DNA from 2 places in the Mobilicoccus sp. genome. Region 2 is predicted to be linked to the other one. Evidence: riboswitches for the same ligand, from Rfam matches in the RefSeq annotation. Region 2 holds a riboswitch; the other holds the start of a gene.
What was found. A riboswitch is a leader RNA that binds a small molecule or an ion and turns the genes downstream of it on or off. The one in region 2 is predicted to bind S-adenosylmethionine.
Positions count from the first base shown of each region.

Region 1: another riboswitch for S-adenosylmethionine. It lies ahead of metB (cystathionine gamma-synthase); the one in region 2 lies ahead of RT054_RS05025 (bifunctional o-acetylhomoserine/o-acetylserine sulfhydrylase).

Region 1 is NZ_DAMBGD010000020.1:87,580-98,456, reverse strand. It holds gene RT054_RS14540 (hypothetical protein) at 1-2,046, shown strand, start outside; gene RT054_RS14535 (hypothetical protein) at 2,051-2,482, shown strand; gene RT054_RS14530 (AraC family transcriptional regulator) at 2,604-3,476, opposite strand; gene RT054_RS14525 (LysR family transcriptional regulator) at 3,559-4,479, opposite strand; gene RT054_RS14520 (hypothetical protein) at 4,671-4,835, shown strand; gene RT054_RS14515 (glycerophosphodiester phosphodiesterase family protein) at 4,895-5,713, shown strand; gene RT054_RS14510 (hypothetical protein) at 5,737-6,834, opposite strand; gene RT054_RS14505 (SDR family NAD(P)-dependent oxidoreductase) at 6,839-7,891, opposite strand; gene RT054_RS14500 (zinc-dependent alcohol dehydrogenase) at 8,145-9,335, shown strand; SAM riboswitch class I at 9,455-9,577, shown strand; gene metB (cystathionine gamma-synthase) at 9,658-10,824, shown strand.
Region 2 is NZ_DAMBGD010000004.1:114,854-125,730, reverse strand. It holds gene RT054_RS05050 (ABC transporter permease) at 1-381, shown strand, start outside; gene RT054_RS05045 (ABC transporter permease) at 378-1,295, shown strand; gene RT054_RS05040 (ABC transporter ATP-binding protein) at 1,307-3,127, shown strand; gene RT054_RS05035 (P1 family peptidase) at 3,124-4,206, shown strand; gene RT054_RS05030 (YigZ family protein) at 4,203-4,865, shown strand; SAM riboswitch class IV at 4,925-5,039, shown strand; gene RT054_RS05025 (bifunctional o-acetylhomoserine/o-acetylserine sulfhydrylase) at 5,100-6,410, shown strand; gene RT054_RS05020 (Lrp/AsnC family transcriptional regulator) at 6,580-7,077, opposite strand; gene pdhA (pyruvate dehydrogenase (acetyl-transferring) E1 component subunit alpha) at 7,257-8,450, shown strand; gene RT054_RS05010 (alpha-ketoacid dehydrogenase subunit beta) at 8,452-9,507, shown strand; gene RT054_RS05005 (dihydrolipoamide acetyltransferase family protein) at 9,504-10,877, shown strand, end outside.

The DNA.
Region 1 (10,877 bases), on a different contig from region 2:
ATCGAGGAGACCGACGACGGCGAGACGGCCTCCGTCGACGACGTGCCGGTCGCCCGGGCCGAGGGCGAGTCCGCCCGCGAGGCGGCGCTGCGCACCGTGCTCACCGACCTCGTCGATCCTCGCGCAGTCGACATCCACACTCCCAGCGGCGTCGTCCTCCACGTCGAGGCGTGGCCGGGCGGCCGACTCCGGGTCCTCGGGCAGAGCCGCGCCCCGCGAGGACCGGCGGATGGCGCGGCGAACCCGGGTCGCGCGCGAGAGGCCGACGGCGAGGCGAGCTGCTCCGGCGCTCCGGGAGTCACGCACGACTCCGCCACCGGCACAGCCGCCACCGGCGCCACCGCATCGACCGTGGCCGGCGAGGGGGACGTCCCCGGTGAGAGCGCCGACGACACCCCGGTGGCGGGGACGGGGACGTCCGCCGACGTCCCTCCCGGTCCGGGGATGCCGCCGCCCCCGACCGCGACCTCCCTCCGCGCCCTCGCCCATCGACGGGACGAGACCGACGAATGGGACTGGGCCGAACGGGATGACCCCTGGCCGCAACCCGAGCGGGCACCGACCGCCACACGTGGGCGCCGGTCGGAGGTCGGGCCGCGATCCGACTCCGTGGCCGGCCCCGCGCCTCAGCCCACGGCCGTCGCCGGGGCGACCGTCGATGCCGCCGCCGAGCCCTTCCCTGCCGCCACCGACCTCGACGACACCGACCTCGACGACACCCCGGCACCGCGAGCGCGACGCTTCGCCCGGCGCCGCGGGGGGTGGATCCTGCCGGTCGCGCTGTGCACGGCCCTCGGCCTCGGCACGATCGGCGCCGCGACGCTGATCGGCCGAGGACCCGCGACGACGGTCGAGCCGGTCGTCACGGGACTGCCGTTCCCGCAGGCGCCGCCGGACGGGTGGGCCACTCACGCCACGTGGGCCAGCCCTCCCCTCGATCCGGCCACGAGGGTCGCCGTCACCGGTCGCGAGGGGGCAGGCCGCGACACGGCAGACAGCACGCCCGTCACCGACGGGACGTCCCCCACCGACGGGACGTCCCGCGCCGACGACCCGGCCGTGGCGTTCGCCACCGCCGCCCACACCGTTCAGGTCGTCGACGCCGCCTCGGGGCGTCCTCTCTGGAGCGCTGCGCTCCCCGAGGGCGACCTCACGGCCGGACCGGCGCTCACCCGACTGGAGGGGGTCGAGGCGTTCGCCGTGCAGGTCGGTGGCCGCGCGCTCGTGTGGGCCGTGGCCGACGGCCGGGTCCTCGCCGACGTCGAGATCCCGCCACGCTCAGAGCTCGTCACCGAAGGCACCGCCCCGATGGTCCGCATCACGACGACCCGGGCCGGGATCGTCACGGCCGACGGTGTGGCCGAGGTCGACATCCCCACGGGCGCGACGGCGCTCGCGGGGCGGGAGGACGGCACGGTCCTCGCTGCGTCACCGGCGGGCTGGTGGCACCTCGGCCCCGCGACCGTGCCGGGCGAGCCGACCCCGTGGGAGCCTCTCGGTGCGCCCGGTGACCACCCGAGGGCGGCGCCCGCGGTCGTCGGCATGGTCGGATCCTCGATCCTCCTCGCCCATCCCGACCCGGTCCGTCCTCGTCTCGCCGTCCACCACGACGGTGTCGCGGTTCGGGCCACCTTCCAGGACGCCTACATCCCCTCCCGGCACCCCACGTGGGCGCCATCGGCCTCGGGGTCCTGGGGGATCCTCGGACGCAGCCTCGTCGACGTGGACGCCGGACGGGTGGAGGACCTCGGGGACTGGCGCACTGCTCTGGTGGGCGTCGACCACGCCTACGGCGTGGTCGACGAAGGTCTCGAACGCGTCACACCTGGGGCGCGCCCCACCCCCGTGACCGTGCGCTCTGCGCTCGTCGAAGCCGACTCCCCGACAAGCGGATTCGTGCGAGCACCGTCACCCGAGGGCCCCCGTGTGTGGGCCCTGCCGCCTGTGCGACCGTGGGAGGAGGGACGGGAGGCCGTCACGGCTCCAGCCGGACATGCCACGATTGTTCCCGCCCAGGTGCAGGCAACTGCCCGATCGAGGAGATGAGCACGTGCCCGAGGTCCAGTCACTGAACACCGATCAGGAGGCGGACGAATACGTCGCGGAGTGGTCGCGGCTGCCATATCCGCTCGAGGCCGCCGTGATGGAGGAGGTCAACGAGCCCGACGCCGCCATCCTTCGCGCCGCCGAGATCATCCACCGTCGCCCGCCGGGCGTGACGGGGTCGACCCGGTCCGTGTGGGTCCTCGCGCGGTGCACCCCGAGCGGCGAAGGCCGCCGGCGACACCTGTCGAACTGGTGCTGGTACGCCACGCGTGCCGCAGCGGAATCGGCAGTCGCGTCCGTCCGCAAGGACGCCGGGAGCGTCAACGACGCTCTGGTCCTCCACGAGATCTCCGTCCCGAGGTCGGTGCGCTGCGACGAGGTCGCCGCCCACCTCGGCACCCACTACCGCGCTCCCGCGGCCGAGCCGCAGTCCTGAGCGGGGGGAAGTCCCCGTCGGGTGGCCGGCCCCGGGCCGGCCACCCGCTCGACATCCGTGCGGTCGAGATCCGTACGTCGACACCCGTGTCGATCAGGCCGTGTCGATCAGGCCGTGTCGTTCAGGCCGTGTCGGCCGTGCCACCCGTGCGGTACCGCGCCGGTGAGACCCCGTACTTCTTGAAGAACGCCGCGCTGAACTCGAAGGGGTCCTCGAACCCGCTGAGCCGTGCCGCAGCCGGGACGTTCTCGCCCTGGGTGAGCATCGAGGCCGCCCGCGAGAGACGCCATTCCCGCAGATAGGTCATCGGCGGTTCGCCGACGAACATCTCGAACCGCCGCGAGATCGACGTGCGGGTGGTGCCGACGCGGTCGGCGATCTCCTCCAGCGTCCACGGGTGGTCCGGCTCGGCGTGGAAGAGGTGCAGCACCGCTCCCACGAGGGGATCGAGGACGGCGCGTGCCCACCCTCGTGCCTCGCCGTCGGCGGCCCAGCGCCTGACCGCCTCGACGAACACGAGATCGATGAGCCGGGCGAGCACCCCCGAGCGGCCGCTCGCGAGGTGCCGCGACTCCTCCGTGAGGACCTGCCACACGTGACTGTCCCGCGCGGCGGTGAACACCTGCTCACGGCCCAGGCTCGCGACGAAGTCGGCGGCCGCCCGGTCGCTCGTCGACAGACGCCGGATGAACAGGTGGGTCTCCCCGCCGGGAGCGGCCCCCTCCACCCGGAACCGGCGCGAGGCGTGGAGTTCGTCGCCCGGGTAGTGCGCCGAGTGTCCGAGGACGCGGGCCGCACCTGCACGGACGAGGGCGACGTCCCCGGCCTCGAGGAGGACCGGTTCCCCCTCGTCACGGTGGCACCAGACCGCCCCGGCGGAGACGGCGAGGATCATCGCCTCGTCGCGGTCACCGAGAGCGATCGACCACGGCGCGGCCAGGACGACGTCGACCACCCGGTCGTCGGCGTCGAGGAGTGCGCTGAGTGGGTCCACGGGCGCCACGGTATCCAGGCCCGGCGCACGACGGGGGGCACCGACACGACCACCTGGCACAACCCTTACGGCCCGGACGCGTTCACACCCCCGGTGGTGTCCATGATCCGGACACCCGCTCCTCCATCTCGGCGAGGAACCGGCGGACCGCCGGCCGACCGGCCGACGACTCGCGGTACAGCAGGTGGAGGCGGCGGAAGGGGGTCTCACCGACGAGCGGGAGGTGACGGATCCCGGGCGGCAGCTCCCCGAACGCGATTCGTGGCAGGAGCGCGTTGCACAGCCCCGCCGACACGAGGGCCAGCTGCCCGGCGATCTCGTCGACGAGGTGCTCGATGCGGGGCCGTCGACCGAACGTCGACATCCGGCGCACGAGCCAACCGCGGCAGAACCCCTCGAGGTCGTCGGTCACCCACGCGTCGTCGACGAGGTCTTCCAGCGCCACCGTCTCCTGCTCGGCGAGGGGGTGGCCCGCCGGGAGGAGGACCTCGATCGGGTCGTCGGCGACGGCCGTCGAGGCGAACCCCGCCGGCAGCGCGGGACGCGCCTCGCCCCAGAGGTGGATGAGCGCGATGTCGAGGTGGCCGCCGAGGATCGCCTCCCGGCCGCGTTCGGGGAACATCTCGTGCAGGTGGACCGTGAGGTCGGGAGCATCGGCCTTCATGGTGGCGAGGGCGGGTGCCACGAAGGGACCGATGACGCTGGGGAAGGAGGAGACGCGCAGCGTGCCGCTGAGGTCGTGACGCAGGTCCTCGAGACGGGCGGTCGCGCGATCGGTGACGGCGGAGATCTCGTCGGCGGCCTCGACGAGGATCCTCGCCGCGTCGGTGAGGACGACGCCCCGACCCGCGCGCTCGAGCAACCGGGTGCCGACCTCCTTCTCGAGCTTGCTGATCTGCTGGCTCACGGCCGAGGAGGTGAGTCCCAGCTCGAGGGCCGCGTCGAGGACGGATCCGTGCACGTGGACGGCCTGGAGGCACTGCAGGCGGCGGGTGTCGAACATGAAGCAACTCTACATGGTTGGGTGCATCGAACGTTATTTGTGTTTATCAGTTGACACGGCCACAATGGACATGTCGCTGCGCCGAGCCCGCCACGCGGGCCACCACGAACCTGGCCGACAATGCCGTCCCCGACCTCGTGATGCCGCACCCTCCGCGACCTTTTTCACACCACTTCCCGAGGGGGTCCATCATGTTCGCTTTCTTCTTCATCGTTCTGGCCGTCGTCGCCGCCCTGACCGTCGTCGGCAGCCGCCCCAGCAGCGCCGACGCGATCGTGTCGCCGCTCCACCACAGCCGCCACCTGGGCTCGGTCGAGGCCAGCCGCCAGGCGTACTCGATCCTTCCGATGCGCTGAGTCCACCCGGACGAGCTCGACCCCACGGAGTCGCCGCCCGATGGGCGATGCTTGACCCCGTGACCCCCTTCGACGCGCCGCCCCATGTCATCGCACATCGGGGCGGCGCGCTCATGCCCGGCAACATCGGCCGGGAGAACACCCTGCGGGCCTTTCGCGCCGCCTGGGACGCCGGTGCGCATCACCTCGAGACCGACGTGCACGCGACGTCCGACGGGGTGCTCGTGGCCCTGCACGACGACCGCCTGGACCGGGTGAGCGACACGAGTGGCGCGGTCGCCGAGCTGCCGTGGTCGGCCGTGCAGTCCGCCCGGGTCGGTGGTGAACCCGTCCCCCTCCTCGCCGACCTCATGGACGCCCTGCCGGGCGCGACGTTCACCATCGACATCAAGGCGCCGGGCGCGATCGCGCTCCTCGCGACCGTGCTCGCCGACCCACGACGCGGACGACGCGCCTGCGTGGGGTCGTTCTCCGAGCGACGCCTGTGGTCCTTCCGCCTCCGCACCCGCGGACGGGTGGCGACGTCCGCCGGACGCGTCGGCATCGCGTGGCTGCGCTACGCGCCCGTCGGATGGCGCCTCCTGCACTCCCCGGCCGTCGCCTACCAGGTGCCGATGACGTTCGCGGCCGGACCCCTGCGGCTGCGCGTCGTCACGCGCGAGTTCGTCCGCCGGGCCCACGACGTCGGCGCCCAGGTGCATGTGTGGACGATCGACGACGAGGCGACGATGGAGGCATTGCTCGACCTGGGCGTGGACGGTCTCGTCACCGACCGCCCGGACCTCGCGCTCGCGGTCCTGCGACGCCGAGGGGTCGGCGGGTCGGCTCGGTCGTCGTCACCCGGCCCCACCTCGAGGCGGCGCCTGCGTCGGCGCTGACGTCGGCGCTCGCCGGGTGCGGCTCAGGCGTAATCGGGCACGGCGTGATCCAGCCACGCGAGCGCCCGTGGGATGAGCGGCTTCCAGGCCCCCACGCGGTGACCGGAGTCGGGGGTCGACCACTGTGTCACCGAGAGCGGGGGACGTGCCGCGGCGACGAGTTCCCGGCTCGAGGGGGCGACGTGGACGTCGTGCTCCGAGTACTGCACCAGCAGGGCGACGTCCGGAGTCTCACGGCGCGCGAGCAGCGGCAGATCGTACGGCCCTCCGACGGGGTCGACGGGCCGGTAGGACGAGGCGAACTCGGGGCGCATGTACCCGCCCATGCTGATGCCGGCGGCGTAGGTGCGGGGGTGCCGCATCGTCGCCATCGCCGCACACCAGCCGCCGGCGCTGTAGCCGAGGGTGGCCCAGGCCTCGCGTTGGGGCCGGACGCCGAACGTCGCGACCGCCCAGGCCGGGACGTCGGTCGTCAACCAGGTCTCCATCTTGACCGCCGGGCCGTCGACGCATTCGCTGTCGAGTTCGCCCGGCGACCAGTCGGGGATGAGGACGACGGTGTGCCGCAGGACGCCTGCGGCGTGGCGGCCGAGTCCGAGGTTGGCGAACGCGCTCTGCGCGGAGACGGGGTAGCCGTGGAACACCTGCAGCGCCGAACGGACGGCGCCCGAAGGAGGCACCCAGGCGTAGACCGTGCCCGTGTACCCGCTCGCGCGGCCGGCGACCCGGTAGACCCGCAGGCCGGTATGGGCGTCGATGCTCGGTTCCTTCGACGGGACCACCTCGACGTCCGCCGCACCCCAGGACCGGGACAGGGTGGTGGGGGGCGGCGGCAGCTCGGCGCCGTGCTGGGTGAGGTCGCCGGCGGGCGGCCCGGTGACGACCGACGCGAGGTCGCGCCAGGAGACGAACCACAACCCGGCGCGGTTGACCGTGACCCCCACGGCGAGCGCGAGGAGCACCGTGACGAGCAGCTGCGCGAGGATGCGTTCGGCGATCGCGACGCCCCCCGGGCGGGCGAGTCTCGGCCACGAACGGGTGACGGCCGCGATGCCACCGATCGCGAGGGCCCACGCGATCAGCGCCGTGCCGATCCCGGTGATCCCGAACACCCCGCCCATCGCCTCAGCCTAGGTGAGGGCGCTCACCGCTTCCGCCGCCGACACGGGCGTCGCTGGCCGGGCGCGGACGACGGTTCTCGTTGAACCGGGCCGAGGCACGGGTCCCGAGGGTCGTCAGCCTCTCGAGGAGGTCCGAGGACGACCGGGCACGCGCGTCGTGCCCGAGGACCGTCTCGCCACCCCCTCGGCGAGGAGAGGCGGGCAGGACCCTCGCCATCACCGAGAGCAACGCCCCCGTCGTCGCGGGGGCGAGACCGTGGACGCGGACGCCGATCTTGGTGAGCGGGGAGAGCAGCAGCAGGCTCCGCCCCGCGAGGACGCCGTCGACCATCCTCGCGGCGGCGCGTTCGGCGTCCATGGAGAGCAGCGGGATCGCGGCGCCCGGGGCGAACCACGCGTACTCGGCCTCGGCGTTCCCGACGAACTCGGCCTGGACGTGAGAGCCGGTGCGCATGAGCCCGGGGACGATGGTCGTCGCGGTGACGCCGGTACCGGCGAGCTCGGCGGCGAGACCGCGGGTGTAGCCGACCGCCCCGAACTTCGCCGTCGAGTAGGGCACGAGGTGCGGGACGCTGATCATGCCGCCGATCGAGGTGACGACGCCGAGTCGACCCCGGCGGCGGGCCCGCATGCCGGGCAGGACGGCCTGCGTGAGGTTGACGGGCCCCCACAGCATCGTGTCGATGGCCTGCTCGTAGTGGGCGCGCTCGAAACACTCCTCGGGACCGACCTGGATGACCCCCGCGACGTGGATCGCGACCTCGATCGGGCCGTGTTCGGCCTCGACCTGGGCGACGACCTCCCGCAGACGGGCGTCGTCACGGACGTCGGCGACCGTCGTGTGCAGCTCGTATCCCCACCCCCGCATCGTCTCCGCGGCGCCGGCGAGGGCGTCGGGATCGCGGGAGAGTCCCACGACGCGATGCCCCCGGCGTGCGAGCTCGCGGGCGATGACGAGTCCGAGACCTCGCGAAGCCCCGGCGACGAGGGCGACGGGCGCGAGGGAGGCGTCGTCGGTGGGACGGGAGGCCGCCGTGCCGGCCGTGGTGTGCTCCATGGGGTTCCCTTACCCCAGCCGGTCCGGTCGAACCGGAGGCACCCGGATGAACCTGCGAGGACGTGGGTATGGGCGGAACGGCACCCCGCACAGGGGTCCTCCCTGAGGCGACGCCTCATCCGGCCACCGGCTCGAGGTGGTCGCGTCGGGGGCATCAGCACGGCACGACGGTCCCCTCGGGGTCGGCGCCACCACGGCGTCCGGAGTGATCGGGGACGCGACCGACGGACCGCGTGCGCGAGAAGGAGACATCATGAAGGCACTCACCTGGCAGGGCACCGAGAAGGTCACGATCGAGGAGGTCCCCGACCCCCGCATCGAGGAGCCCACCGATGCGATCATCCGCGTCACCTCGACCGCGATCTGCGGCTCGGACCTGCACCTCTACAAGGTTCTCGGCCCCTACCTCCGGCCCGGCGACATCCTCGGTCACGAGCCCATGGGCATCGTCGAGGAGGTCGGCTCGGAGGCCGCGGGTCGGCTGAAGGTGGGCGACCGCGTCGTCGTCCCGTTCAACATCTCCTGTGGCCACTGCTGGATGTGCACCCACGACCTGCAAAGTCAGTGCGAGACGACCGCGGACCACTCCCAGGACAAGGGGGCCGCCCTGTTCGGGTACACGAGCATGTACGGCGCGGTGCCCGGCGGACAGGCCGAATACCTGCGGGTGCCGCAGGCGCAGTACGGCCCGATCGTCGTTCCGGAGGACGGGCCGGACGAGCGCTACCTGTACCTGTCGGACATCCTCCCGACCGCCTGGCAGGCCGTGCGGTACGCCGGGGTCGAGAAGGGCAGCACGGTCGCGGTCGTCGGCCTCGGGCCGGTGGGCCAGCTCGCCGCCCGCGCGGCGCTCCACCTCGGCGCCGAACGGGTCATCGGCATCGACCTCGTCGCCGACCGACTCGCGACGGCGGCGCGTCACGGCGTCGAGACGATCGACGCGCGCGACGTCGACGGCGAGGTCACCGACGTCGTCCGCGAGATGACCGGGGGACGCGGCGCCGACGCGTCCATCGAGGCCGTCGGCATGGAAGCCCACGGAAACCCCATCGCCGAGCAGGTCATCGGTCTCGCCGGCAAACTACCCGGACCGCTCGCCCGCAAGGCCGTCGACAAGGCCGGCATCGACCGCCTCGACGCCCTCCTCACCGCGATCGGCTCGGCCCGCCGCGGCGGCACGGTGTCGATCTCGGGCGTGTACGGCGGCGCGGCCGACCCCTTGCCGATGATGGACATGTTCGACCGTCAGCTCACGCTCCGTATGGGTCAGGCCAACGTCAAGCGGTGGACCGACGACCTGCTCCGCATCATCACCGAGGAGGGTGACGTCTTCGGCCTCGAGGACCTCGCGACCGACCGCCCCGCACTGTCGGAGGCCCCCGCGTACTACGAGAAGTTCCAGAAGAAGCAGGACGGCTGCCTCAAGGTCGTGCTCAAGCCCTGACGCGGCGACGGTCACCGCGGTCGTCACCGGACGGCGCACCGTCTCGAGGGCGGGACCGGGATTCCACATCGTGGACCGGGCCCGCCCTCGGGCGTCGGTCGGGGGCTACGGTGATCCCTCATCCATCCAGACCGGCCGAGGGACAGGCCCGACGACGCCGGGGCAACCTCCCGTCTCCGCGAGCGGAGCGGGTTCGGTGCCAACTCCTGCGGAGGGCGTACGCGCCCGCCGGAAGATGGGTCGGGGCGTCACCTGCCGTCCCGCTGTTCTCCGCCGCCGGGTCGCACCGATCGTGTTGCCGAACCGCAGCGAAGGAGCAGACATGAGCGACATCTCCCGCCTCACCCGTGGCCTGCGTGCCGGCATCGGCACCGACTCCGCCCATGGCGCGGTGGTGCCGCCGATGTATCTGAGCAGCACCTTCGCGTTCTCCACCCTCGGGGAGACCCCCGCCTACGACTACACGCGCTCCGGCAACCCGACCCGTGACGTCCTCGGCGAGGCGATCACGACCCTCGAGGGTGGGGCGGGCACGACGATCACCGCGAGCGGCATGGCCGCGATCACGAACGTCCTCTACGCCCTGCTCGATCGGGGCGGCGCGGTCGTCGTCCCGCATGACTGTTACGGCGGTACGTGGCGTCTGTTCGACTCCCTCCACCAGCGCGGTGACCTGCGGATGATCACCGTCGACCTCACCGACTCCGCGGCCTACGAGGCCGCGCTCGCACAGTCCCCGGCGCTCGTCTGGGTCGAGACACCGAGCAACCCCCTCCTGCGCCTCACCGACCTCGAGGCCGTGACGAGCGCGGCCCACGCGGCGGGTGCGAAGGTCGTCGCCGACAACACGTTCTGCTCCCCGCTCGTGCAGCGGCCGCTGTCGTTCGGCGTCGACGCGGTCGTGCACTCGACGACGAAGTACGTCAACGGGCACAGCGACGTCGTCGGCGGCGCGGTCGTCTCCGCCACCGAGGACCTCGCCGAGAACGTCGCCTGGTGGGCCAACGTGCTCGGCCTCCCCGCGAGCCCCTATGACTCGGCGCAGACCCTGCGCGGGCTGCGCACCCTCGCGGTCCGGATGGAGGCGCATCAGCGCAACGCCGCCGCCGTCGCCGAGCTCTTCGAGAGCCACCCCGCGGTCGCCCGCACCTACTACCCCGGGCTGCTGAGCCACCCCGGACACGACATCGCCGCCCGCCAGCAGCACGGGTTCGGGGGCATGGTGAGCGCCGACCTCGTCGGGGGCCTGGACGCCGTCGCGGCGTTCGTCGGCGGGCTCGACGTGTTCACGCTCGCCGAGTCCCTCGGTGGCGTCGAGTCGCTCGTCGCCCACCCCGCGACGATGACCCACGCCTCGATGACGCCCGAGGCCCGCGAGGTCGCCGGGATCGGCGACGGCCTGCTGCGCTTCTCCGTCGGCATCGACGCCGTCGAGGACGTGCTCCTCGACCTCACCGCCGCCCTCGACCGCGCGGCGCGGGTCGGCTGAGCCACCGCGCCCGAACGCGCCGACGGCCGCCACCCCGATGAGGGATGGCGGCC
Region 2 (10,877 bases):
GGGCTCGTCCAGGCCGCCGTGCTCACCCGCTACGTGCGTTCCGCCGTCCTCGACGTGCTGCGGGAGGACTACCTGCGCACCGCGCGCGCCAAGGGGTTCCCGCCGCTGGCCGCCCTCGTGCGGCACGGTCTGCGCAACGCCTCGATCCCCGTCGTCACGGTGCTCGCCCTCCAACTCACGACGATGCTCATCGGCGCCGTCGTCGTCGAGCGGGTCTTCGTCGTGCCGGGCCTCGGCAGCCTCCTGCTCGACGCCGTCGGCAACCGCGACCTGCTCGTCGTGCAGAACGTCGTCATGGTGCTCGTCGTCTCCGTCGTCGCCGTCAACCTGCTCGTCGAGGTGCTGTACGCGCTGCTCGACCCGAGGTCGGTGCGGCGATGAACACCCGGAACACCCGGAACACCCGGAGAAGGCGGCGGGCGGTCGAGCTCGGGCCGGTCGGGTCGCGTGAACTCGTGCGCCTCGTGCCGCGTCGGCGCCGGCGCATCGACGCCTCGTTGTGTGTCGGGGCGGTCCTCGTGGGACTGCTCGTGCTCGTGGCGCTCGCCTCGTTCGTGTGGACGCCGCACGACCCCGTCGCGATGGAGGCCTCGACGAGGCTCGCGCACCCCGGGCCCGAACACTGGCTCGGCACCGACAAGTTCGGCCGCGACGTCGCGAGCCAGATCATGGTCGGCGCCCGCACGACACTGCTCGTCGGGTGTGTCGCCCTGGGGGTCGCGGCGCTCGTCGGGGTGCCGCTCGGCATCCTCGCCGCGATGGGACCGGCGTGGCTCGGGCGGGTCCTCATGCGCGGCTCGGACATCCTGCTCGCGTTCCCCGCGCTCCTGCTCGCGATCATGCTCAGCGCCGTCTACGGCGGCAGCACGACGATCGCGATGATCGCCATCGGCATCGCCTCGATCCCGACGTTCGTGCGAGTCACGCGCTCGGGGGCGTTGACCGTCCTGCACGCCGAATTCGTCCTCGCGGCGCGCGCGGCCGGGCGTTCCGGCCTCGCGATCGCGTGGCGGCACGTCCTCCCCAACGTCATCGGGCTCGTCATCGTGCAGGCCTCGGTCGCGTTCGCCATGGCGATCCTCGCGGAGGCCGCGCTCAGCTTCCTCGGCCTCGGCACCCCGCCCCCGACCCCCTCGTGGGGTCGGATGCTGCAGGAGAGTCAGGAACTGCTCTGGTCCGCGCCGCGCCTCGCCGTGTACCCCGGCGTCGCGATCGCCCTCGCGGTGCTCGGCTTCAACCTTCTCGGCGACGGTCTGCGCGACGTCCTCGACCCGCGCCTCGGGGACCGCTCATGAGGACGGCGCACGTGACTCCCGACACGCGGACCGCCGCGTCGGGCCCGGTCGAGGTCCTCCGTGTCGAGGGTCTGGGCGTCACCGCCCGGGGCCGCGACCTCGTCAGCGGGGTCGACCTGCACATCGAACCGGGGGAGCGGGTCGGGCTCATCGGGGAGTCCGGCTCGGGCAAGTCGCTCACGGCCCTGTCGATCATGGGGCTGCTCGGCGAGGGCCTCACGCCCCGCGGCTCGATCCGCGTCGCGGGGGTCGAGCACGACGTCGTCGGGGCGGGCGAGCGGGAGCTGTCGGCCATGCGGGGACGCGACGTGTCGATGGTGTTCCAGGAGCCGATGACGGCCCTCGACCCCACGATGCGGGTCGGGCGACAGATCGCCGAGACGATGCTCATCCCGCGCCAGGTCGGCCGCGGACGGTCGGCTCGCCGGGTCGACCCCACGCACACCGAGGAGTCCGCGAGGAGCGCCGCGCTCGTCCTCATGGACGAACTCGGCATCCCCGACCCCGAGAACGCCTACCGCGCCTACCCGCACCAACTCTCCGGCGGGCAGCGACAACGGATCGTCCTCGCGATCGCGCTCGCCAACGACCCCGGGCTGCTCATCTGCGACGAGCCCACCACCGCCCTCGACGTGACGGTGCAGGCGTTCGTCCTCGACCGCATCGTCCGGGCGACCCGTGATCGCGGTGCGGCCGTGCTCTTCATCAGCCACGACCTGCCGGTCGTCGCCTCGGTGTGCAGCCGCGTGTACGTGATGAACTCCGGACGCCTCGTCGAGTCCGGGCCCACCGAACGCGTCTTCACCCGGCCCACGCATCCCTACACCCGTCGCCTCATCGACGCGTCCACGCTGCCACCCCGAGCCCCGGCCATGTCCCCGTCGGTGACCCCGACCGTCCGGGCGATGTCGGGGACGCCGGCCGTCGAGCCCCCCGCGGCGGGTGCCCCGGCGGCCGGTCCACCCGCGTTCGAGGTCACCCGCCTCACCCGGACCTATCGGCGCGGCGGGTGGTTCGGGGGCGGGCGGCGCATCGAGGCCCTGCGCGGGGTCGATCTGCGAGTCGAGGCGGGCGAACGGGTCGGGATCGTCGGGGAGTCCGGCTCGGGCAAGTCGACGTTGCTGCGGATCATCGCCGGGCTCGACGCACCGACCTCGGGTGCCGTGAGCGTCGACGGACGCCCCACGCGCTCCGCGGCCGACGTGCGGCACGTCCGCGAGCGGCTGCAGCTCGTGTTCCAGGACCCGATGAGCAGCCTCGACCCGAGGATGCGGGTCGCCGACATCGTCGCGGAGCCGCTCGTCGGACTCGGCCGGCCGGGCGGGCGCGAGCGCGTCGATGCGGTCCTCACCTCCGTCGGCCTGCGGCCGGAGATGGGCGAACGGTTCCCGCACCAGTTCAGTGGCGGTGAACGCCAACGCATCTCGATCGCCAGGGCCCTCGCGCCGTCGCCGGGCATCCTGCTCGCCGACGAGCCGGTGAGCGCCCTCAGCGTCTCGGTCCGCGCCCAGGTCCTCGCGCTGCTCTCCGGGCTCGTCGACGACCTCGGCCTCACGCTCGTCATGGTGAGCCACGACCTCTCGGTCATCCGCCACGTCTGCGACCGGGTCCTCGTCATGCGTGACGGCGAGGTCGTCGAGTCCGGCCCGACCGCCACCGTCTACGAGCATCCCGAGCATCCGTACACCCAGCGTCTCGTCGGTGCGATCCCCACGCTGGAGAAGGCGCTCGCCGGCGTCGACGCCACCCGCCTCGCACGGCCCCCGCAGGCGGGGGCTTCCCGTCACCGTCCGCGCCACGCCCACCACGGACCCCAGGGGGGCTCCCGATGACGACCGGCCCCACGAACTCCCTCCTCGACGTCGCCGGGCTGCGGGTCGGGCATGCGAGCGCCTCCGCACCGGGGGCGCTGTCGGGCAGCACCGTGGTGCTCGCCGACCCCGAGCTGCTCGCCTCTGCGGCCGGTGGCGGCATGGTCGCGGGCGTCGACGTCCGCGGCGGAGGCCCCGGCACACGGGAGACCGATCTGCTCGACCCCCGCAACGTCGTCGAGCGCGTCCACGCCGTCTGCCTCACCGGTGGGAGTGCCTTCGGGCTCGGCGCGGCCGACGGGGTGATGGCCGGCCTCCACGCCCGCGGGATCGGCCTGCCCATGGGCGGGCCGGGCGACGTCGTCCCGCTCGTCCCCGCCGCGGTGATCTTCGACCTCGGGCGGGGCGGGACGTTCGCCGCCCACCCCGACGCCACGACCGGGGCCGCGGCCCTCGAGGCGGCGCTCGCCGACGCCCCGGGCGGGAGGGTCGAGATCGGATGCGTCGGCGCAGGGCGGGGGGCCAAGGCCGGCGGGTTCAAGGGCGGCATCGGTACGGCGAGCGCGGTGTGCCCCGACGGGAGCAGCGTCGCGGCCCTCGTCGTGTGCAACTCCCTCGGCGAGGTCGTCGCGCCCGACGGCACGTTCCACGCCGCCGACGTCCTCCTGCGCGAGGACGGTGGACCGGTGCGTGCCCCCTCGGCGACCGACCTCGAGGCCTCGCGGGAGGCGGCGACCCGGGTGCCCCCGCAGCCGGTGGGGATGCCGGGGCTCGCGACGACGATCGGCGTCGTCGCCACCGACGCGACGCTCACCAAGGCCCAGTGCGCCAAGCTCGCCGGAGTCGGGCACGACGGTCTCGGCATCGCGATCCGCCCCGCGCACACGATGCTCGACGGGGACACCCTCTTCGGACTCTCGACGACGCAGCGGCCTGCTCCCGACCTCCTCGCGTTCTACGAGATCCTCACCCGGGCCTCTCTCGTCGTGGCCCGCGCGGTCGTGCGGGCCGTCCTCGCGGCGGAGAGCACGACGACGCCGATGGGCACCTGGCGCTCCTACCGCGAGGCGTTCCCCAGCGCGTTCGAGGACGGCGCGTGAGCGGCGCGCCGGAGCTGCTCAGCCTCGTCGCGCCCGTCGAGGCCGAGATCGAGGTCAAGCGGTCGCGGTTCCTCGCGCGCCTCGAGCCGGTTCTCGACGAGACCTCGGCGCGTGCGGTCGTGGACTCGGCGCGCAAGCGTCATTGGGACGCCCGGCACCACTGCTCGGCGTTCGTCCTCGGTGTCGAGGGGGCGCCCGGGCGCGCGGGGGAGTCCGGGGTGATCCAGCGGAGCTCGGACGACGGTGAGCCGGCCGGTACCGCCGGGGCCCCGATCCTCGAGGTCCTCACCGGACGGGGACTCACCGACGTCGTCGCGGTCGTCACGCGGTGGTTCGGCGGGACGCTGCTCGGCACCGGCGGGCTCATCCGGGCCTACGGCGACGCCGTCCGCGAGGCGTGCGAGGCCGCTCGGCCCGTGCGCTACCGCCTCCTCGACCGGGTCGAGGTCGACGTCCCGGCCGCCGACGTCGGCCGCGTCGAGAACGAGCTCCGGTCCCGCGGGGTGAGCGTCGCGGGCACCGACTACGGCGTGCTCGCCACCCTCCACCTCGACGTCGACCCGACGGCGCTCGCCGAGGTGGGGGCCCTTCTCGCCCAGGTCACGGGCGGTGCGGCCGACCCGCGCCGCGTCGGAGCATCCTGGTCGCGGGTGGGCTGAGGGGAGTCCGAGGTGTGGACCGTTGTCCGTACCTCGGACTCATGGGTATGCTCGCGCCAGGTCAAGAGCGCCAGCGACAAGCCCCGGCTCGCTGGTCGGCAACCCTTCACCTGCGGTGGGGTGCCCCGGGTGACGACCTGGCCGACCGCACCCGTGTGTCGGCAAGCGCGGGAGTCCGCGCACCTTCGTGCATTCGTGCCATCGCGCACCCCATGCCCATCGAGGAGCAGCGACATGAGCAACTGGGCCTTCGAGACCCGACAGATCCACGCCGGCCAGACCCCCGACCCCACGACGGGTGCCCGGGCGCTGCCGATCTACCAGACGACGAGCTACGTCTTCGGCGACGCCCAGGTCGCGGCCGACCGGTTCGCCCTCAGCGACCTCGGCCCCATCTACACCCGGCTCGGCAACCCGACGACCGAGGTCGTCGAGAACCGCATCGCCGACCTCGAGGGCGGTGTCGGGGCGCTGTTGTTCGCCTCGGGGATGGCGGCGACGACCGCGGCGATCCTCAACATCGCGCAGGCGGGTGATCACGTCGTCGCCGGTGCCGCCCTCTACGGCGGCACCTACAACCTGCTCAAGTACACGCTGCGTCGTCTCGGCATCGAGACGACGTTCGTCCAGGACCAGGGAAACCTCGACGCCTGGCGGGCGGCAATCCGCCCCGAGACCCGCCTCGTCTACGGCGAGACGATCTCCAACCCCGACCAGCAGGTGCTCGACATCGCCGGGATCGCGTCGGTCGCCCACGACGCCGGGGTGCCTCTCATCGTCGACAACACCGTCGCCACCCCCTACCTCATCCGGCCGATCGAGCACGGCGCCGACGTCGTCGTGCACTCGGCGACGAAGTACCTCGGCGGCCACGGCACGAGCATCGTCGGCGCCCTCGTCGACGCGGGGGCGTTCGACTATGGCGCCGAGCCGGGCAAGTTCCCGCAGTTCACCGAGCCGAGCGAGAGCTACCACGGCCTCGTGTACGCCCGTGACCTCGGCAAGGACTCCGCGTTCGGGGCCAACCTCAGCTTCATCCTCAAGGCCCGGGTCGACCTGCTCCGCGACACGGGAGCGGCCGTGGCCCCGTTCAACGCGTTCCTGCTCGCCCAGGGGCTCGAGACCCTCAGCCTGCGCATGGAGCGCCATGTCGAGAACGCCCGTGCGGTCGCGGCCTTCCTCGAGACCCACCCGCAGGTCGAGTCGGTGAACTACGCCTCCCTGCCGGGCAACCGCGACCACGAGCGGGCGGAGACGTACTGCCCCCGCGGTTCGGGCGCGGTGTTCAGCTTCGAGATCGCGGGCGGCATCGACGCGGGCCGCCGGTTCGTCGAGGCCCTCGAGCTGCACAGCCACGTCGCGAACATCGGCGACGTGCGCTCGCTCGTCATCCACCCGGCCTCGACGACCCACAGCCAGGGCAGCGACGAGGACCGCCTCGGCGCCGGCGTCACCTCCGGCCTCATCCGCCTCGCCGTCGGCATCGAGCACGTCGACGACATCCTCGCCGACCTCGAGAAGGGCTTCGCCGCCGCCGCGGGGTGAGCGGCCGTCGCGATCGCCCGACCTCGCCGGACCACGCGGGCCCGACTCCGCCCGGTCCGGCTGGACGGCGCGGCCGGCTCAACCCACCCGGCGCCCGCCGACCCACCCGGTCGGCGGGCGCTGCGCGCCTCCCCGCCTCGCCCAGTCGCCGATGACGCGATTGCTGACGTCATCGATCCGGGGGGTGGGTGGGGTCGTCGACCCAGGCGCCGGGGCCGGGGGAGTCGGCGAAGACGAGCCAGGTGCGGGTGGAGCGGACCCCGGGGATCGACTGGAGCTCGGTGAGCACGACGACGCGCAGAGTCTCGTTGTCCGGCGCGCGGACGAGGACGAGGACGTCGAACTCGGCCGCGACGAGGGAGACGTGCTCGACGTATCGCACCGCGGCGACGCGGCTGCTGATCTCCCGCCACGCGTCCTGCTCGACCGACAGGGCGACGTAGGCGCTCGTCGCGAGTCCGGCCCGCACCGGGTCCACCCGCGCCGAGAAGCCCGTGATGACCCCGGACTCGACGAGACGGTCCAGGCGGGAGTAGGCGCTCGCCCGGCTGATGTGCACGCGTTCGGCGAGGGCGCGGATCGAGAGCCGTCCGTCGCCCACGAGTTCGGTGACCATCCGTCGGTCGACCACATCGAGCGTGGGCCCCGAATCGGATGAACGGTCCATCGATGACCCTCCTCGTCGCAATTCGTCCGGTCTTCGCCGGTCCTCTTGAGCCGAGCGTACGTCGGGCACGACGATCGGGCGAACGAGTCCTCCCTGCAGGCACGCCCGACCTCGCCCCGCAGCGGCGGACGCTCGCACCGTCGCCGACGACGTCGTCGGCTCGACCCGCAGGAGGTCGCATGGCTCCCACCCGCAAGGCCGCGAACGCGCGTGCGTCCAAGGCCGCCGAGCAGGCCGCACCCGACGGGGTGGAGGCGCCGTTCCAGAAGGGCCTCATCCCCGCGCCGACCCCCGTGTCCTTCCTCGACGCGCACGGTGAGCGGGTCACCCCGGTCACCGACGACTACGTCGCCCCGGACGACGACGACGTCCTCGAGTGCTACCGGCGGATGGTGATCGGTCGGCGGTTCGACGCTCAGGCGACGGCGCTCACCAAGCAGGGCCGTCTCGCGGTCTACCCGAGTTCCCGTGGGCAGGAGGCCTGTCAGGTCGGCTCCGTCCTGCGGATCCGCGAGGACGACTGGTTCTTCCCCACCTACCGGGACTCCGTCGCGCTCGTCTCCCGGGGCATCGATCCCGTCGAGGTGCTCACCCTCCTGCGCGGGGACGCCCACTGCGGCTACGACCCCGCCGCCACCCACACGGCAGCGCAATGCACGCCGCTCGCGACGCAGCTGCTCCACGCCGCCGGCGTCGCCTACGGTGAGCGGCGTCAGGGTCGCGACCGCGTCGCGCTCGCGTTCATCGGCGACGGGGCGACGAGCGAGGGCGACTTCCACGAGGCGCTCAACTTCGCGGCCGTGTTCAAGGCGCCGGTGGTGTTCGTCGTCCAGAACAACGGGTGGGCGATCTCCGTGCCCCTCGAGAAGCAGACCGCAGCCCCCAGCCTCGCCTACAAGGGCATCGGCTACGGCGTCGTGTGCGAGCAGGTCGACGGCAACGACGCCCTCGCCGTGCTCGCCGTCGTCGGCAAGGCCGTCGACTGGGCGCGTTCGGGCAAGGGGCCGGTGCTCATCGAGTTGCACACCTACCGCGTGGAGGCCCACACCAACGCCGACGACCAGACCCGCTACCGCACCTCCGACGAGGTCGAATCCTGGAAGCAGAAGGACCCCGTCGAGCGTCTCGCCACCTATCTGCGCTCGGTCGGCAGGCTCGACGACGACCTCGACGCGCAGTACGCGCAGGAGGCCGAGGACTTCGCCGCCGACCTCCGCGACCGGATGAACGAGGACGCCCAGCCACAGGTGACCTCGATGTTCGCGCACGTCTACGACGGCCCCACCGCTCAGCTCGTCGAGCAGCGGGACATGGTGCTCGAGGAGATCGAGGCCGAGCGCGAGACCCTCCCCGCCTCCGGAAAGGACGCCTGACATGGCTGCGACGACGTTCGCCTCCGCCCTCAACCAGGCCATGCGCGACGCCCTCGCCGAGGACGAGCGCGTCCTCGTGTTCGGTGAGGACGTCGGCGTCGCCGGTGGGGTGTTCCGCATCACCGACGGCCTCGCCCGCGACTTCGGCGACGACCGCTGCTTCGACACCCCCCTCGCCGAGTCCGGCATCGTCGGGTTCGCGATCGGTCTGTGCATGGCGGGTCTGCGCCCGGTCGTCGAGATGCAGTTCGACGCCTTCGCCTACCCGGCGTTCGAGCAGATCACGAGTCACGTCGCGAAGATGCGCAACCGCACGCGCGGCGCGTTGCCGATGCCGATGGTGATCCGCGTGCCGTACGCCGGCGGGATCGGCGGAGTCGAGCACCACTGCGACTCCTCGGAGGCGTACTACGCCCACACCCCCGGCCTGCGGGTCTACACCCCGGCCACCGTCGAGGACGCGTACGTCATGCTCCGGGCCGCGATCGAGGACCCGGACCCCGTGGTGTTCATGGAGCCCAAGCGGCTCTACTGGAGCAAGGCCGACGTCGACCTCGAGGCCCTCGCCGCCGGCGGGGGGACGCCGATCGGACGAGCCGTCGTCCGCCGCGAGGGCACCGACGTCACCCTCGCCGCGTACGGCCCGAGCGTCCCCGTCGCGATGGAGGCCGCCGCGGCGGCGCAGGAGGAGGGGTGGAGCTGCGAGGTCGTCGACCTCCGCACCATCAACCCCTACGACGACGACACGCTCGTCGAGTCGGTCCGCCGGACCGGTCGCTGCGTCGTCGTCCAGGAGGCCCAGGGCTTCGCGGGTGTCGGGGCCGAGATCGCCGCGCGGGTGCAGGAGCGGGCGTTCCACAGCCTCGCGGCACCGGTGCTGCGGGTGTCGGGACTCGACATCCCCTATCCGCCACCGAAGCTCGAACACCACCACCTGCCGGGTGTCGACCGGGTCCTCGACGCGGTCGCCCGCCTCCAGTGGGACGACGAACCGGACGACCGCCACCTGCGGGTCGGTGCCGGGGCCGGTGGCGGGATGAGCGAGGTCGGACGATGAGCGTGCGCACCTTCGACCTTCCCGACCTCGGCGAGGGCCTCACCGAGGGTGAGGTCATCAGCTGGGACGTCGCCGTCGGCGACACGGTCGCGGTCGACCAGATCATCGCCGTCGTCGAGACGGCCAAGGCCCAGGTCGACCTGCCGTGTCCGTTCGCGGGGACGGTCACCACCCTGCATGCGCAGGCCGGTGAGGTGGTCGACGTCGGCAAGCCGCTCATCAGCGTCGAGGTCGCGGGCACGAGTTCGGCCGACACCGCCCTCGTCGAGGACGCCACCGAGCGCAGCACCGCGACGCAGGAGCGGATGGACGAGGAGCGGGCCGGGTCCGGCAACGTCCTCATCGGATACGGCACCTCCGAGGCCAAGCGCGGTCGGCGCCGCCGCGTGGGGCGCCGCCCGTCCTCGAGCGCCCCGGCCGGAGCCCCCGCGGCCGAGATGGCGCTCACCCTCTCCGAGGACGACGCGACCCCCGAGCCGTCGGCGCCGTCGCCCGTCTCCACCGAGGGCACCTCCGCTGCGGACGCGTCGACGCGCGGAGGTCGGGACGAGCCGGGGTCCAGGCCGGGGGAGGCCGTACGCGTGATCTCCCCGCTCGTGCGTCGTCTCGCCCGGGAGTACGGCCTCGACCTGTTCTCCGTCACGCCCACCGCGCCGGGCGGCATCATCACCCGCCGGGACGTCGAGGCCGCCCGCGCCGCACGTGACGACTCCGGCGCGGGGTCCTCGGGTGAGTCGCGACGGGCCGCCGAATCGGTGACCTCCGTCGCGTCCGACGCTACCGGGCCGAGCGCCGGTGGGACGACGCCCACGACGGCGACGACGGGTCTGCGCGACGAGCGGGTGCCGCTCACGGGCATCCGGCGCACGATCGCGGACCGGCTCAGCCGTTCCCGGTCGGAGATCCCCGACGCGACGACGTGGGTCGACGTCGATGCCACGGGGTTGCGCTCGCTCAAGGACGACCTCGCGGCCACTGTGCCTGACGCACGGATCGGGTATCTCGCCCTGCTCGCCCGCATCGTCGTCGCGGGCCTCGCGCGGTTCCCCGAGCTCAACGCCTCCGTCGACACCGAGGCCGGAGAGATCGTCCGCAAGGGTGTCGTCAACCTGTCGCTCGCGGCCCAGGGGCCGCGTGGACTCGTCGTCCCCGTCGTCCACGGCGCGAGTGCGATGTCGACCGAGCAGTTGTCGGCCGCGATCCGGGACGTCACCGGCCGCGCCCGCGCCGGGACCCTCTCACCTGCGGAGATGACCGGCGGTACGTTCACGCTCAACAACTACGGCGTGTACGGGGTCGACGGGTCGACGCCGATCATCAACCACCCCGAGGCCGGCATGCTCGGCGTGGGCCGCATCGTCGACAAGCCG